3 regions of the Mesorhizobium sp. M8A.F.Ca.ET.207.01.1.1 genome follow, and region 1 is predicted to be linked to each of the others. Evidence: riboswitches for the same ligand, from Rfam matches in the RefSeq annotation. Region 1 holds a riboswitch; each other region holds the start of a gene.

The links. Region 1 has a riboswitch for cobalamin ahead of EN850_RS23810 (DUF1636 family protein). Riboswitches for the same ligand answer to the same signal wherever they lie in the genome.
Region 2: another riboswitch for cobalamin. It lies ahead of EN850_RS11415 (aromatic ring-hydroxylating dioxygenase subunit alpha); the one in region 1 lies ahead of EN850_RS23810 (DUF1636 family protein).
Region 3: another riboswitch for cobalamin. It lies ahead of bluB (5,6-dimethylbenzimidazole synthase); the one in region 1 lies ahead of EN850_RS23810 (DUF1636 family protein).

Annotation. Positions count from the first base shown of each region.
Region 1 covers NZ_SRUS01000008.1:202,085-206,883, reverse strand. Annotated here, with positions in the region: gene EN850_RS23825 (NADH-quinone oxidoreductase subunit B) at 1-376, opposite strand, end outside; gene EN850_RS23820 (NADH-quinone oxidoreductase subunit A) at 367-732, opposite strand; gene EN850_RS23815 (winged helix-turn-helix domain-containing protein) at 1,066-2,265, shown strand; cobalamin riboswitch at 2,295-2,501, shown strand; gene EN850_RS23810 (DUF1636 family protein) at 2,539-2,973, shown strand; gene cobW (cobalamin biosynthesis protein CobW) at 2,970-4,022, shown strand; gene EN850_RS23800 (cobaltochelatase subunit CobN) at 4,039-4,799, shown strand, end outside.
Region 2 covers NZ_SRUS01000003.1:546,020-550,818, reverse strand. Annotated here, with positions in the region: gene EN850_RS11440 (alpha-glucosidase) at 1-641, shown strand, start outside; gene ugpC (sn-glycerol-3-phosphate ABC transporter ATP-binding protein UgpC) at 671-1,783, shown strand; gene EN850_RS11430 (DUF680 domain-containing protein) at 1,863-2,111, opposite strand; gene EN850_RS11425 (DUF680 domain-containing protein) at 2,176-2,382, opposite strand; gene EN850_RS11420 (DUF680 domain-containing protein) at 2,456-2,656, opposite strand; cobalamin riboswitch at 3,151-3,353, shown strand; gene EN850_RS11415 (aromatic ring-hydroxylating dioxygenase subunit alpha) at 3,468-4,715, shown strand; gene EN850_RS11410 (hybrid-cluster NAD(P)-dependent oxidoreductase) at 4,793-4,799, shown strand, end outside.
Region 3 covers NZ_SRUS01000005.1:96,887-101,685, reverse strand. Annotated here, with positions in the region: gene EN850_RS15970 (MFS transporter) at 1-657, opposite strand, end outside; gene EN850_RS15965 (TetR/AcrR family transcriptional regulator) at 777-1,385, shown strand; gene EN850_RS15960 (hypothetical protein) at 1,473-2,456, shown strand; partial or broken gene bluB (5,6-dimethylbenzimidazole synthase) at 2,624-3,130, opposite strand; cobalamin riboswitch at 3,302-3,484, opposite strand; gene EN850_RS15950 (histone deacetylase family protein) at 3,663-4,589, shown strand; gene EN850_RS15945 (exodeoxyribonuclease VII small subunit) at 4,593-4,799, shown strand, end outside.

The sequences.
Region 1 (4,799 bases):
GCATCTGGTCGTAGACCTTGCGCAGCGCCGGCGCCATCTTGTTGGTCAGCGTGCCGGCCACGATCATGATGTCGGACTGGCGCGGAGACGCGCGCGGCGCGACACCGAAGCGCTCCGAATCGTAACGCGGCATCGAGGTGTGGATCATCTCGACCGCGCAGCACGCCAAACCGAAGGTCATGAACATCAGCGAGCCGCTGCGCGCCCAGGTGATCAGCGCCTCGGTCGAGGTGACCAGAAAACCCTTGTCTGCAAGCTCATTGTTGATTTCGAGGAAGAAGGGATCGTCCTCCCCCACCGGCCTGCCGGTGTTGGGATCGATGATGCCCTTGGGCTTTGGCGCGACGAGGGTGCCTGAACTGTCGTTCAATCCCATTCCAGCGCTCCTTTTTTCCATTCATAGGCAAAGCCGATGGTCAGCACCGCCAAAAACACCATCATCGACCAGAAGCCGAGCATGCCGATCTTCGAGAAGGACACTGCCCAGGGAAACAGGAAGGCCACTTCGAGGTCGAAGATGATGAACAGGATCGACACCAGGTAGAAACGAATGTCGAACTTCATGCGGGCATCGTCGAACGAGTTGAAACCGCACTCGTAGGCGGACAGCTTTTCGGGATCGGGGTTGCGGTAGGCCACCAGGAACGGTGCGACCAGCAGCGCCAGGCCGACCACCAGCGCCACGCCGATGAACAGGACGATGGGCAGGTACGAACTGAGGAGTGCGTTCATGCAGCGGCTTTCCGTTGGCGCCAATCCACGTTGATTACAGCACCGGACCTTAATGCGGAAGCGTGACAGTTTAACCGCTGAACCGTTTTAAGGAGCCTATGCTGCAACGCGGCGAGGGTTAGCGCAGCACTTCCAGCGAAGCAAGTCAAACCTTGTTCAAAACAACGAGCTGGACGGCATTCCGGGAGAAACTGGTCTCATAGGCTCCTGTTTGATTTCCTTCTCTTTTTACTCCACTTTTCTCTCCTGACAGGGTTGCCGCCAAAACCCTGCTAGCATGGGCTGGAATCACCCATCACATCTTTGTCAAAGCACCCTCAGAGTGACGCCTGCATGAAGGAAAAGATCTCGCTAGCCGCCGCCCGGCGCATCGCGCTCGCCGCTCAGGGATTTCTCGATCCCCGCCCCGCCGGCATGCCCGACCGCCGCCATTTCGCCCGCGTTCTGTCCCGCACCGGCCTGTTGCAGATCGATTCCGTCAGTGCGGTGGTGCGTGCCCACTATATGCCGCTCTATTCGCGTCTGGGTCCCTATCCCGTCGCCTTGCTCGACAACGCCGCCGTGACGCGTAAGCGCACGGTGTTCGAATATTGGGCGCACGAGGCTTCATTCCTGCCGGTCGAGACGTACCCGCTGATGCGCTGGCGCATGCAGCGCGCCGAGCAAGGCGATGAAATGTATCTGGGGCTGGCCAAATGGGGCCGTGAGCACGCTGCCTATATAGAAGAGATCTACCGCCAGGTCGTCGATCGTGGCCCGATCGCCGCTTCGGCGCTGGAAGGCCAGAAAGGCTCCGGCGGCTGGTGGGGTTGGAGCCACGCCAAGCACGCCTTCGAATGGCTGTTCTGGGCCGGCCGCATCACCACGGCGCACCGGCGCGGTTTCGAGCGCTTCTATGACCTGCCGGAGCGGGTGCTGCCGCAAGCGATCCTCGACCTGCCGGTACCGGCGCCCCCGGACGCGCACCGCGAACTGCTGCGCATTTCCGCCCGCGCCCACGGCATCGCCACATCAGGCGACCTGCGCGACTATTTCCGGCTCTCCCCCGCCGACATGAAAGGCCGGCTCGAGGAACTGGTCGAACTCGGCGAGTTGTTGCCGGTCCGTGTCGAGGGGTGGGACAAGCCAGCTTACCTTCACAGGGATGCGCGTTTGCCACGCAAGATCGAGGCCCGCGCCCTGCTGGCGCCGTTCGATCCCGTCGTCTTCGAGCGCTCGCGCTCGGAGCGGCTGTTCGATTTTCACTATCGCATCGAAATCTACACCCCGGCCGAGAAGCGCCAATACGGCTACTATGTCCTGCCCTTCCTGCTTGGCGACAGGATCGTGGCGCGCGTCGACCTCAAAGCCGACCGGCCGGCCAGTGTCCTGCGCGTCCATGCCGCCTATGCCGAGCCCGGCGCGCCGCCTGAAACCGCCGCTGAACTTTTCGAGGAATTGAAGCAGATGCAGGGCTGGCTTGGGCTTGAACGCATCGAAGTGACGCCTGCCGGCGACCTCGGCCCGGCGCTGTCCGACATCGCGGTGTCGTAAGCTCGCGTTGACACCGCTGCCCGCAAGAGCCTAAATCCGATCCAGACGGTCTCCTCTCGGCAAAGGGAGGAGCCAAGAGGGAATGCGGTGCGGGCCGAAAAGCCCAAATCCGCGGCTGTCCCCGCAACTGTAAGCGAAGAGCCAAGGCCGAAAGCCACTGGGATTGTCCCGGGAAGGCGGCTACCCAAGGCGATGACCCGCGAGCCAGGAGACCTGCCGTCTGGAATGCAAGAATCCGATCGCCCGGCGGGTTTTCCGGGCAAGGAGCCTGATTTGGATCGCGACAGCAGTTTCTCGGCTGAAACAACGGACATTTCGTCCGGCGGGGATGATCCCCTGGCCGGCATCACTGTCATCGTCTGCGCCTCCTGTCGCGACGAGACCGGTTCCGACGCCCATCCCCGGGCCGGCGAACTTCTGGCTGAAGATACCCGCCAAGCCGCCTCGGGCGAGCAAATTCGCATCCGCACGGTCGAATGCCTCGGCAATTGCAAGCGCAGGCTGAGCGCCGCGATCCTGCGCGACGGATGCTGGAGCTATGTGTTCGGCGACCTGACCACAACCAGCGGCGCCGATCTCGTCGCCGGCGCGAAACTCTTCGCCACCTCGACCGACGGCGTCATTCCCTGGCGCGGCCGGCCCGATAGCCTCAAGCGCGGCCTCGTTGCCCGCATCCCTCCTCTCGACATGCTGAAGGACTTGATATGACCGCTCCAAATTCGGCCGGCAATCTCTCCCGCGTTCCCTGCACCGTCGTTACCGGCTTCCTCGGCGCCGGCAAGACGACGCTGGTCCGCCATCTCCTGGAAAATGCCGGCGGCAAGCGGATTGCCATCATCGTCAACGAATTCGGCGATATCGGCATCGACGGCGAAATCCTCAAGGGCTGCGGTATCGACACCTGCCCCGAGGAAAACATCGTCGAACTGGCCAATGGCTGCATCTGCTGCACCGTCGCCGACGATTTCGTGCCAGCGCTCGACCAGATCCTGTCGCTGACGCCGAAGGTCGACCACATCCTGATCGAAACCTCCGGTCTCGCCCTCCCCAAACCTCTGGTCCAGGCGTTCCAGTGGCCGACGGTGAAAAGCCGCGTCACCGTCGATGGCGTCATCGCCGTGGTCGACGGTCCCGCACTTGCGGAAGGCCGCGTCGCCAACGACATGGAAGCCCTGCAGGCGCAACGCGCCGGGGACGAAAGCCTCGACCATGACGATCCGGTCGAAGAGGTGTTCGAGGACCAGATCGCCTGCGCCGACCTGATCATCCTGTCGAAGAGCGACCTGATGGACGCCGAGGGCGCGGCCCGCGCCAACGCCATCGTCAACGAACACTCCGCCCGCGCCGTGAAGATCGTGCCGACGTCGCATGGCAAGGTCGATCCCTCGGTGCTGCTCGGGCTTGGTCTTGCCGTCGAGGACGACATCGAGAACCGCAAGTCCCATCACGACGGCGCATTCGACCACGAGCATGACGACTTCGACACGTTCATCGTCGACATTCCCTCGATCGCCAATCCCGACGATCTGGCAAAACGTGTCGCAGAGGCCGCCGAACAGGAAAACGTGCTGCGTGTAAAAGGCTTCGTCGAGGTCGGCGGCAAGCCGATGCGGCTCCTGCTGCAGGCCGTCGGCCCACGGGTCAATCATTACTATGACCGTGCCTGGAGCGCCGAGGACGACCGCCGCTCGCGCCTGGTCGTCATTGGTCTCAAGGGGCTGAACCGTCCGGCGATCGAACGTATCCTCGCCGGCTGATTAGACACGGACCGCGATGCACATCCTCACCACGACCTCCGCTTCGCTTGACGACCTCGCCGAGCCTGTCGATCTCAGGCAGACGCCGGCGGATATCGTGGCCTTGTCCTTCACCGACAGCGATCTCGCCGGACTGGCGGCGGCGTGGAAGGCGGACGCCGACCGCCTGCCCTCCATGCGGCTTGCGGCACTGCGCGATCTGCGCCATCCCATGTCCGTCGACCTCTGGATCGACAGCGTCGCCCGCCATGCCAAGGTCATCCTAGTGCGCATCCTCGGCGGCAACGACTGGTGGCGCTATGGCTGCGACCAGCTGGCGGTGATTGCCCGTGAGCGCGGCATCAAACTGGCGCTGCTTCCGGGTGAAAGCCATGACGAGGATCTCAGGCTGATCGAAGCCTCGACGCTGCCACGCGCCGAACTCGACGGCCTGCTTGGCTATTTCCGAGAGGGCGGCCCGGCCAATATGAGCGCGCTGGTTCGGAGGCTGGCAGGCCTGGCTGGACAGGATACGTCCGTCGCCAGTCCGGTCAGCGTGCCGAAGGCCGGTTACTATCAGTCTGGATTGGGGGTCGCGGAGGAGCCGGACCTTTCAGATGTCGGTGCTCCCATCGTCCCTATCCTCTTCTACCGCTCGATGCTGCTCGCGGCCGACGTTGCCCCGATCGATGCGCTGGCCGAGGCCTTGCGCTCCCAGGGACTGGCAGCGGTCCCGATCTTCGTTTCCAGCCTCAAGGATCCTGTGTCCCTGGCGTTCGTCGAAAATGCCATCGCATC
Region 2 (4,799 bases), on a different contig from region 1:
CGTTTTCCAACCATGACGTGATGCGCCCGGCCTCGCGCTGGGCCGCCGGCGAAACCGACCCGACCGCTTATCTCAAGGTTATCTCGGCATTGCTGATGTCGCTGCGCGGCTCGGTCTGCATCTACCAGGGCGAAGAACTCGGGCTCGGCGAGGCCGACCTGCGCTTCGAGGACCTGCAGGACCCCTACGGCATCCGCTTCTGGCCGGAATTCAAGGGCCGCGACGGCTGCCGCACACCCATGGTGTGGGACGGCAATGCCAGCAATGGCGGCTTCTCCCAGGCAAAGCCCTGGCTGCCGGTGCCGGTCAAGCACCTGTCACAGGCGGTCAACGTGCAGCAAGGTGACGAAACCTCGCTGCTTGAGCATTACCGGCGCTTTCTCGCCTTCCGCCGCGCCCATCCGGCATTGGCCAAGGGCGACATCAGCTTCATCGAAAGCCAGGGCGACACCGTCGCCTTCACCCGCCGGGCGGGCAATGAGGAGATCGTCTGCGTCTTCAATCTGGGCGCTGCGCCAGCGAAGGTTGACCTCGGCAACCGAACCCTGCAACCTTTGGCGGGACACGGATTTTCCGGGCAGGCAAGCACCGGTACGGTCGAACTCGGCGGTTACGGCGTCTGGTTCGGGCGCATAGGCTGAACATCTGAGGAACCACTGGGAGGAAATCAATGGCCGATGTCAATTTGAGACAAGTGAAGAAGTCCTACGGCAATCTCAACATTCTCCACGGCATCGACCTCGACATCAAATCGGGCGAATTCATCGTCTTCGTCGGCCCGTCGGGCTGCGGCAAGTCGACCTTGCTGCGCTCGATCGCCGGGCTTGAGGAAATCACCTCGGGCGAACTCAAGATCGACGGCCAGGTGGTCAACGACGTGCCGCCATCGAAGCGCGGCATCGCCATGGTGTTCCAGTCCTACGCGCTCTATCCGCACATGACAGTCTACGACAACATGGCCTTCTCGATGAAGATCGGCAAGGAAAGCAAGGCCGAGATCGACAAGCGGGTGCGGCAGGCCGCCGAAATCCTGCAGCTGACCAAATATCTCGACCGCCTGCCCAAGGCGATGTCGGGCGGCCAGCGTCAGCGTGTCGCCATCGGCCGCGCCATCGTGCGCAATCCAAAAGTGTTCCTGTTCGACGAACCGCTGTCGAACCTTGACGCGGCACTGCGCGTCGCCACGCGTATCGAGATCGCCAAGCTCAAGGAATCGATGCCCAACACGACCATGATCTATGTCACCCACGACCAGGTCGAGGCGATGACGCTGGCCGACCGCATCGTGGTGCTGAAGGATGGCCACATCGAGCAGGTCGGCACCCCCATGGAGCTCTACAAGAACCCCGGCAACCTATTCGTCGCCCAGTTCATCGGCTCGCCGGCCATGAACATCCTGCCGGCCACGGTCGACAAGACGGGCAACCCGACCATCATCAGCCATGTCGGCGGCCGCAAGGCGACGGTGCCGATCGCGACGCCTGCTTCGGCAAAGGGAGCGGCGGTCAGCTTCGGCGTGCGGCCGGAAGATCTCGCGATCGCCAGTGGTGCGGACTATCTGTTCGAGGGGACGGTCGATTATGTCGAGCAGCTCGGCGAGGTTCAGTTGGTCTATATCGACATCGGCCGTGCCGACCTGCCGCTGGTGACCAAGCTGCCGGGCAATGTCGAGGTCAAGCGCGGCTCGACGCTGCAGTTGACCGCCAATGCCGGCGACCTTCATATCTTCGATGCGGATGGACGGTCGTTCGCGCTGCACGAAGCGGAAGCAAAAGCCGCCTGAGGCCAGCCATGTCTCGACAACGCAAAAAGAGAGCGGCGGGCAGGCCCGTCGCTCTCTTTTTATACATCACGACGGCTGGTTAGTTGTTGCCGAAGAGATTGCGGTCTGCGCCGTGAGGGGCGGACTTCTGCACGTCGCCGGACGAGTTGAGCAGCTTGTAGATTGGTGAGTCGCTGTTGCGGACCGAACCCGTATGCGACGTATCGACATTGACGGTCGACGATGCAGTGGGCTGATTGGCGCCATTGGAGCCATAGTTGTCACTGCCGGCGAAAGCGCTGCCGGAGAGGGCCAGAACGGCGGCGGCAGCAATGAGGATCTTGTTCATTTCCAATACTCCTGATGTCTTGAATTCCACGAGTGGCGAGCGAGCCCGCCACTCGCAACAGGCGTCAACGGCCGAAGAGGTTGCGATCGCTACCCGGCCGGGCAGGCGCCTCGGTGGCCGGAGCCGACTTGCCGATCGACGCGGTGTTCGCGTTGTCGGTCGACGTGACAGCCGCCTGGTTGGCGCCGCTCGAACCGTAGTTGTCGCTGCCGGCAAAGGCGCTGCCGGAGAGGGCCAGGACGGCGGCGGCGGCAATGAGGATCTTGTTCATTTTAGGTACTCCTGAATTTGTGGCATCCACCCCGCGCGGCAGGGTCGCCCCGCCGCAAGCCGGGGATCGGCTGTTAGTTGTTGCCGAAGAGATTGTGGTCGGCGCCCTGGGCAGGCGTCTGAGCAGCCGGCTCCGACTTGCTGGTCGAAGCGGTGTACGAGCTGTCGACAGTGGCAGCGGGGGTGGCGGCGTTCGAACCGTAATGGTCGCTACCAGCGAAGGCGCTGCCGGAAATGGCCAGAAGGGCGGCGGCAGTGAGAACAATCTTTTTCATTTTGGGTACTCCAGTATTTTTCCGTCCGTCTAGCGGCGTGTCTTGGGATTAAAATCGCGTCGTTCGGACCGCCCCGATGTGGGAGAGCACCTCTGCTGTTTCCAATCACGAAGTTGTTCAGCGTGGACCATGACTCTACCACTTGAAATTGTACCAATGATTTCCACATCTGTTATTTTCTGTCGTTATATCAATCAGTTAGCTAAAAATGACACCCCGATCACCAACTGTATCGGAGGCTCGGCGTTCACACCGTCCTGCACGCACCGTCAACAGAAACGAACCGTTCGGTTCGATTTTAGAATCTGCTAATAGTCACTTTTCGAAACTGTTAACCTTTTCGCCCCCGGCAAAGGGGTCGAAAAACGGTGCCGGCGCGCCTGGCGACAGAAGGCGATTTGATGATGCGACCCCTGTCACGACGTTCCAGCATGCGTGTCGCGCCGCATGGATGCGATGTCGCTTTTCATGCCGATGTCGCAAACCCTGCCGTGATTAGATCAGGCATCTCAGGTGCCGCTGCGTGACGACGGAGCGGAGAATTGGGAAGCCGGTCAGATTCCGGCGCTGCCCCCGCAACGGTGGTGGAGTTCAAGTCGCAACGGGAGACCACTGGGCGTAAGCCTGGGAAGGTGTCGCGATGGTCCGTAAGGACGACTCCAGAGCCCGGAAACCAGCCCGAGATGGCTAGAACTCGACTGATCGCGGTGGGCGGTCAAGAGGCGGATGGTGTTTGTCCGGCTTTGCGCCGATCTGCGTCCAGTCCTTCCTCAATCACCACCAGTTCAGTCCTTGAAAATGAGGACAGGACATGGACGCGCGCAACGACATGCTGAGGCTCTTGAACAGCCGCAGACAAGGCTTTTCGCTGGAACAGCCTTTTTACACCGACCCGGACTACTTCAAGCTCGACATGGAGCTGATCTGGTATCGCGACTGGCTGTTCATCGGCCACGATTGCGAATTGCCCAAGCCGGGCAGCTTCATCACCGTGCAGATCGGCGACTATCCTATCGTGCTGGTGCGCGATCAGCAGGGCAAGATCAACGCCTTCCACAATTCCTGCCGCCATCGCGGCAGCCGCGTCTGCAACAGCGACAAGGGCATGGCCGCCAAACTGGTCTGTCCCTATCACCAGTGGACCTATGAGCTGGACGGGCGCCTGCTGTTCGCCCGCCAGATGGCCGAGGGGTTCGACAAGAGCCAGTTCGGGCTGAAGCCGGTCGCCTGCGAAAGCGTCGCCGGCTATGTCTTCATCTGCCTGGCCAAGGAGCCGGCCGACTTCGCGCCGATGCGGGCGATGATCGAGCCCTATCTCAAGCCGCACCGGCTGAGCGAGGCCAAGATCGCCTTCGAGAGCACGATCATCGAGAAGGGCAATTGGAAGCTGGTCTGGGAAAACAACCGCGAATGCTATCATTGCGCGGGCAATCATCCCGAACTGTGCAAGACCTTCCCGGAAGCACCGACCGTGACCGGCGTGCAAGGCGCCGACAGCGATCCGGAGATGCTGGCGCACTGGGCGAAGTGCGAAGCTGTTGGCCTGCCCAGCAAATTCCGCATCGACCCGGCCGGGCAATACCGCGCCACCCGCGCGCCGCTGCTGCGCGACGCCCAGAGCTACACGATGACCGGCAAGCGGGCGGTGAGGAAGGACCTGTCCGACAGCGTTTCGGCCGACCGCATCGGCACGCTGATGCACTATCACTACCCGACGACCTGGAACCACATCCTCGTTGATCATGCCGTCACCTTCCGCGTGCTGCCGGTCAGCGCCACCGAAACGGCAGTGACGACGAAGTGGTTGGTGCACAAGGACGCGGTCGAGGGTGTCGACTACGATCTCGCCGAACTCACCCATGTCTGGACCGAGACCAACGACCAGGACCGCCGCATCGTCGAGGAGAACGCTTTCGGTATCCTGTCGCCGGCCTATGAACCCGGCCCGTATTCGGAGCTGCATGAAGGCGGCGTCATCCAGTTCGTCGACTGGTATGCCCGCTTCATCGGTCCGCGCCTGGCCGAAGGCGGGCGGCCGGCGCTGCGCAGCGTCGCCTAGCGCATGTCACCCAAAAGTGTGCAGCGGTTTTGGGATCACGACATCCGCAAAATGAAAGGTATGCAGGGATGAATGCGATGACCG
Region 3 (4,799 bases), on a different contig from region 1:
AAGGGTGATGATCTGCACCGGCCGCAGCCTTATTGCCGAGCCGCTCGTGGCACGGTCCACCGGCCGCACCTGCGGTTCGGTCGAGCGCTGCAGGATGAAAGCCGTTGAACCGATGGCCAGCAGCACGGTGCTGACCAGGACGCCGGCTTCAGGAAAGAGGCCTGCGCTGAGCCCCACCGACAGCGACGCGCCGGCAATATAGACCAGTTCGTCCGCCGCCGATTCGAATGCGAAAGCGGTGTTCATCTGCGGCCGTCCTCTGAAGATCTCGGTCCAGCGGGCGCGCACCATTGCCGGCATGCTGGGCATGGCCGCGGCCGCCAGTGCCGAGACGAACAGCGTCCAGACCGGCCAATCCTGATTGGCTGCCGCGATGAGGACCGCGAAGGCGATCACGGTGATGATGGTGGTGGGGACCACGATGCGTGTCTGGCCCAGACGGTCCACCAGCCTTGATATTTGCGGCGCCACGAAAGCGTTGCCCAGCGCGAAAGTCGCCGAGACCGCGCCGGCCAGCCAGTATTCGCCACGCGTCTGAGACAGCATCGCGACGATGCCGATCGGTGCCATGGCGATCGGCAGGCGCGCCAGGAAGCCGGCGGCCGCAAAGCCTTTGGCTCCGGGGGCTCGAAAGATTTCCGAGTAGGGGTTTTGCATGGCGGGTTCCTCGACAAAGGATGATGCGACAATTACATACGATGCGTATGAATGTCAGATAGTTCATACGTTGCGTATGTCAATTGGCATACGAGACGTATGTGGATAGGTCCAGAACCATGCACAGACCCCGCAAGGAGATGATTGCCGAGACGCGAGCCAAGCTGATCACGGCGGCCCGCCAGGCTTTCGGCACCATTGGCTACGCCGAAGCGTCCATGGACGATTTCACCGCGTCGGCCGGGCTGACACGCGGTGCCCTCTATCATCACTTCGGCGACAAGAAGGGACTGCTGCAGGCGGTTATCGCCGAGATCGACGCGGAAATGGCCGCCCGGGTGAATGAGGTCGCCGCGAGGGCGCCGACCCGCTGGCAGCATTTCGTCGACGAATGCACGACCTATATCGAAATGGCGCTGGAGCCGGAAATCCAGCGCATCATGTTCCGGGATGGCCCGGCCGTGCTGGGCGATCCGGCGCAATGGTCTAATGCCAATGCCTGCGTCGGTTCAATGACCGATCATCTGACGGCGCTGCAACAGGAGGGGATGGTGGTGCCGGGCGTCGATCCCGAAACGGCGGCGCGGTTGATCAACGGTGCGAGCAGTCAGGCCGCACAGCGGATCGCCAACTCGAACGATCCCGAAGCGACGTCGAGAAAGGTGGTGGCCGCGTTCAAGCAATTGCTCGAAGGCCTGCTCGACAAACCGGAAGCACGGCCAAACTGAGCCGCCGTGGCGCTTCCGCCACCGCCTCCAATTGACAATAGCCGGTTTGGGCGCATCCTCCACAGCCACCTCTGGGGGATTCGGGGCATGTGGGATTTCGATATCGGCAGGTCGGTGTCCATCATGATGCGGACCTGGCCTTTCATTGTCTTTCGCATGATCGTCTATTTCGGCATCACGCTGGCCTACATCATGGCCACCGGCACCGGTGCCTCGGTCGGCTACGGCGTCGGACATATCTCCACCGATCCCGACGGACCGTTGTCCTTTGCCCTCTGGGGCGGTGTGGTCGGATTCGGCGTCGTCTCGATCGCTGTCTATTGGCTGCGCGAATACATCCTCTACGTCGTCAAGGCAGGCCATATCGCCGTCATGGTGCATCTGATCGACGGACATGACGTTCCCGACGGCCAGAACCAGATCGCCTACGCGAAAGAGGTTGTGACCGAGCGCTTTGCCGAGGCGAACATCCTTTTCGTCGTCGACCAGTTGGTCAAGGGCGCCATCCGCGCCATCACCGGCCTGCTGGGCGGCATCGCGGCCTTCCTGCCCATTCCGGGCCTGAGCGGCCTGGTCTCGTTCCTCAACACGGTGATCCGCCTGTCGCTGACCTATGTCGACGAGATCATTCTCGGTTACAATATCCGCATCAATTCGTCCTCGCCCTTCGAGACGGCGCGGCAAGGCGTGGTGCTCTACGCCCAGAACGGCAAGACCATGGTCAAGAACGCCGTCTGGCTGGCGGTCATCATGTGGGGCGTGTCTTTCGTGATTTTCCTGCTGATGCTGGCTCCGGCAGCCGCCATTCTTTATGTCATGCCCGGGCAACTCGCCGGCTGGGCTTTCGTGCTCGCCATCGTCTTTGCCTGGGCTTTCAAGGCGGCCTTCATCGAGCCATTCGCCATTGCCTGCCTGATGCAGGTCTATTTCAGGACCGTCGAGGGCCAGGTGCCCGATGCCGCCTGGGACGCCAGGCTGGCCGAAGCCTCGTCGAAGTTCCGGGAACTCAAGGACAAGGCGCTCTCCACCTTCGGCGGCTCGCGCTGGGACATGGCCGGCGCGACGCGCTGATCGGCGGGGCTGGCGGGCGCACCTGCGACGGTGTCGAGGCGCGCCACCGCCGATTTGAGCGGTGCCTCACCCTGGCCGCAAAACGTCTCGCTCATGATCAGGTCGGGCAGCGGCAGGCGCCGGCCCCAGCCATGCGTTTCGAGGTCTGGTTTCGGCGCGAACTCCGAGACACGGCCGACGCAGAGATAGGCGATCGGCGTCACGTGATCGGGGATAGACAGCAGGCTGTTCAGCGCTTGCGCCTCGATGATGCTGACCCAGCCGACGCCAATGCCTTCAGCGCGCGCGGCCAGCCAGAAATTCTGCACCGCGCAGACCGTGCTGTAGAGATCCATTTCCGGGTTGTGCCAGCGCCCCAGCGGCGAGCCTTTCGAGCGCTCGCGGTCGCAGGTGATACAGATGTTGAATGCGCTTTCGCAAATGCCTTCGAGCTTGAGGTTGCGGTAGAGCGCCTGCCGGTCTGCCTCGATTGCCGGCAGTTCCTGCTCGCGCGCGGCAAGGAACAGGTCGCGCACCTTCGCCCGTCGCGCGGCATCGCGGATGACGATGAAATTCCAGGGTTGCATGAAGCCGACCGATGGCGCGTGGTGGGCGGCAAGCAGCAGCCGCGCCAGCACTGCATCGTCGATCGCCTCCGATGTAAAATGGCTGCGGACGTCGCGCCGCGTGAACATGGCGCGATAAACCGCGTCACGCGCTATCTGATCAAATCCATCGCCCATTGGAGCGGTCATGGCTTCCGGCATCGCTTGTCCCCTTGCGATTGCAGCAGTTCAAATTCTCAGAGCGAACTTTGCGCGTCCAAGAGGACCCACATCGCTCTGATGTCATCCGCCTGACCATGCGGATGACGATGCCTGCCAGGCCGGTCTTCTGGCTCGGGATCAACCCGCGTCCGGTGCCTTCCCGTCATCGACAGTGGCATTTACCGGCGCGGTCCCCCTTACAGCGTTGGGCACGCCACGGAATTTAACCGTGTTCCCGATTCTCCCGCCGGAGCATTTGCAGCCAAGTGAAATCACTTGGCGTCGCAGAATGCGGCTAAAACAAACAGACCGGCAGGCACCAGGCAGTGTCGGTCACCTTACGCCGAAGCCCCGGCGTCGCCAATCCCCGCAGCGACGCCAATGGACGCAGGCGTGATTTTCCCCAGCGATCAAGCCGCCATGCATGGCCATTACGGCGCCGGGGCACTAGATAGGGGAGATGGCTACCCGTCTCTACACGCACCCCATCTTTCTCGAACACGTCACCCCGCCGGGTCACCCCGAGCGGCCCGACCGCCTGCGCGCCATCGAGCGCGTGCTCGACGACGAAGCTTTTGCCGCGCTCGACCGCGTCGAGGCACCGCAAGGCGACGAGGCGACGATCCTCTATGCGCATCCCGCCGATTTCGTCGCGCGTGTCCGCGCCGCCATCCCCCACGAAGGCATTGCCCACATCGACGCCGACACCACCGCCAGCCCGAAGAGCTGGCAGGCCGCGATCACGGCGATCGGCGCCGCCAACGCCGCCGTCGACGACGTCTTTGCGGGCCGCGCCGACAATGTCTTCGTCGCCGCCCGTCCGCCCGGCCACCATGCCGAAAAGACCACCGCAATGGGCTTCTGCTTCTTCAACACGGCGGCGATCGCTGCCCGCTACGCGCAGAAGAGGCACGGCGCCGAGCGTGTCGCCGTCGTCGACTGGGACGTGCATCACGGCAACGGCACGCAGGATATTTTCTGGGACGATCCGTCGGTGCTCTATTGCTCGACGCACCAGATGCCGTTGTACCCAGGCACCGGGGCGAAGAACGAGACCGGTGCCGGCAACATCGTCAACGCGCCGCTGGCGCCACAGACCGGCAGCGAGGTGTTTCGCGATGCCTTCCTGTCGCGCGTGCTGCCATCGCTCGACAATTTCGCCCCCGACCTGATCATCATTTCGGCCGGCTTCGACGCGCACCACCGCGACCCGCTGGCCGAGATCAATCTGACCGAGGACGATTTCGACTGGGCGACCGGCCAGTTGATGCAGCGCGCCGCACGCCACGGCGGCAACCGGCTCGTCAGCCTACTCGAGGGTGGCTACGATCTGCAGGGATTGGCATTTTCGGTCGCCGCCCATGTCGGGCGACTGATGAAAGGATGAATGATGAGCGGTGAGATCAATGAAGACGTTAAGGCGATGAGCTTCGAACAGGCACTCGACGCGCTGGAGAAGATCGTCGATGATCTCGAGCGTGGCGACGTGCCGCTCGACCAGTCGATCCGGATCTACGAGCGTGGCGAGGCGCTGAAGGCGCATTGCGACCGGTTGCTGAAGGCAGCCGAAGACAAGGTCGAGAAGATCAGGCTGTCG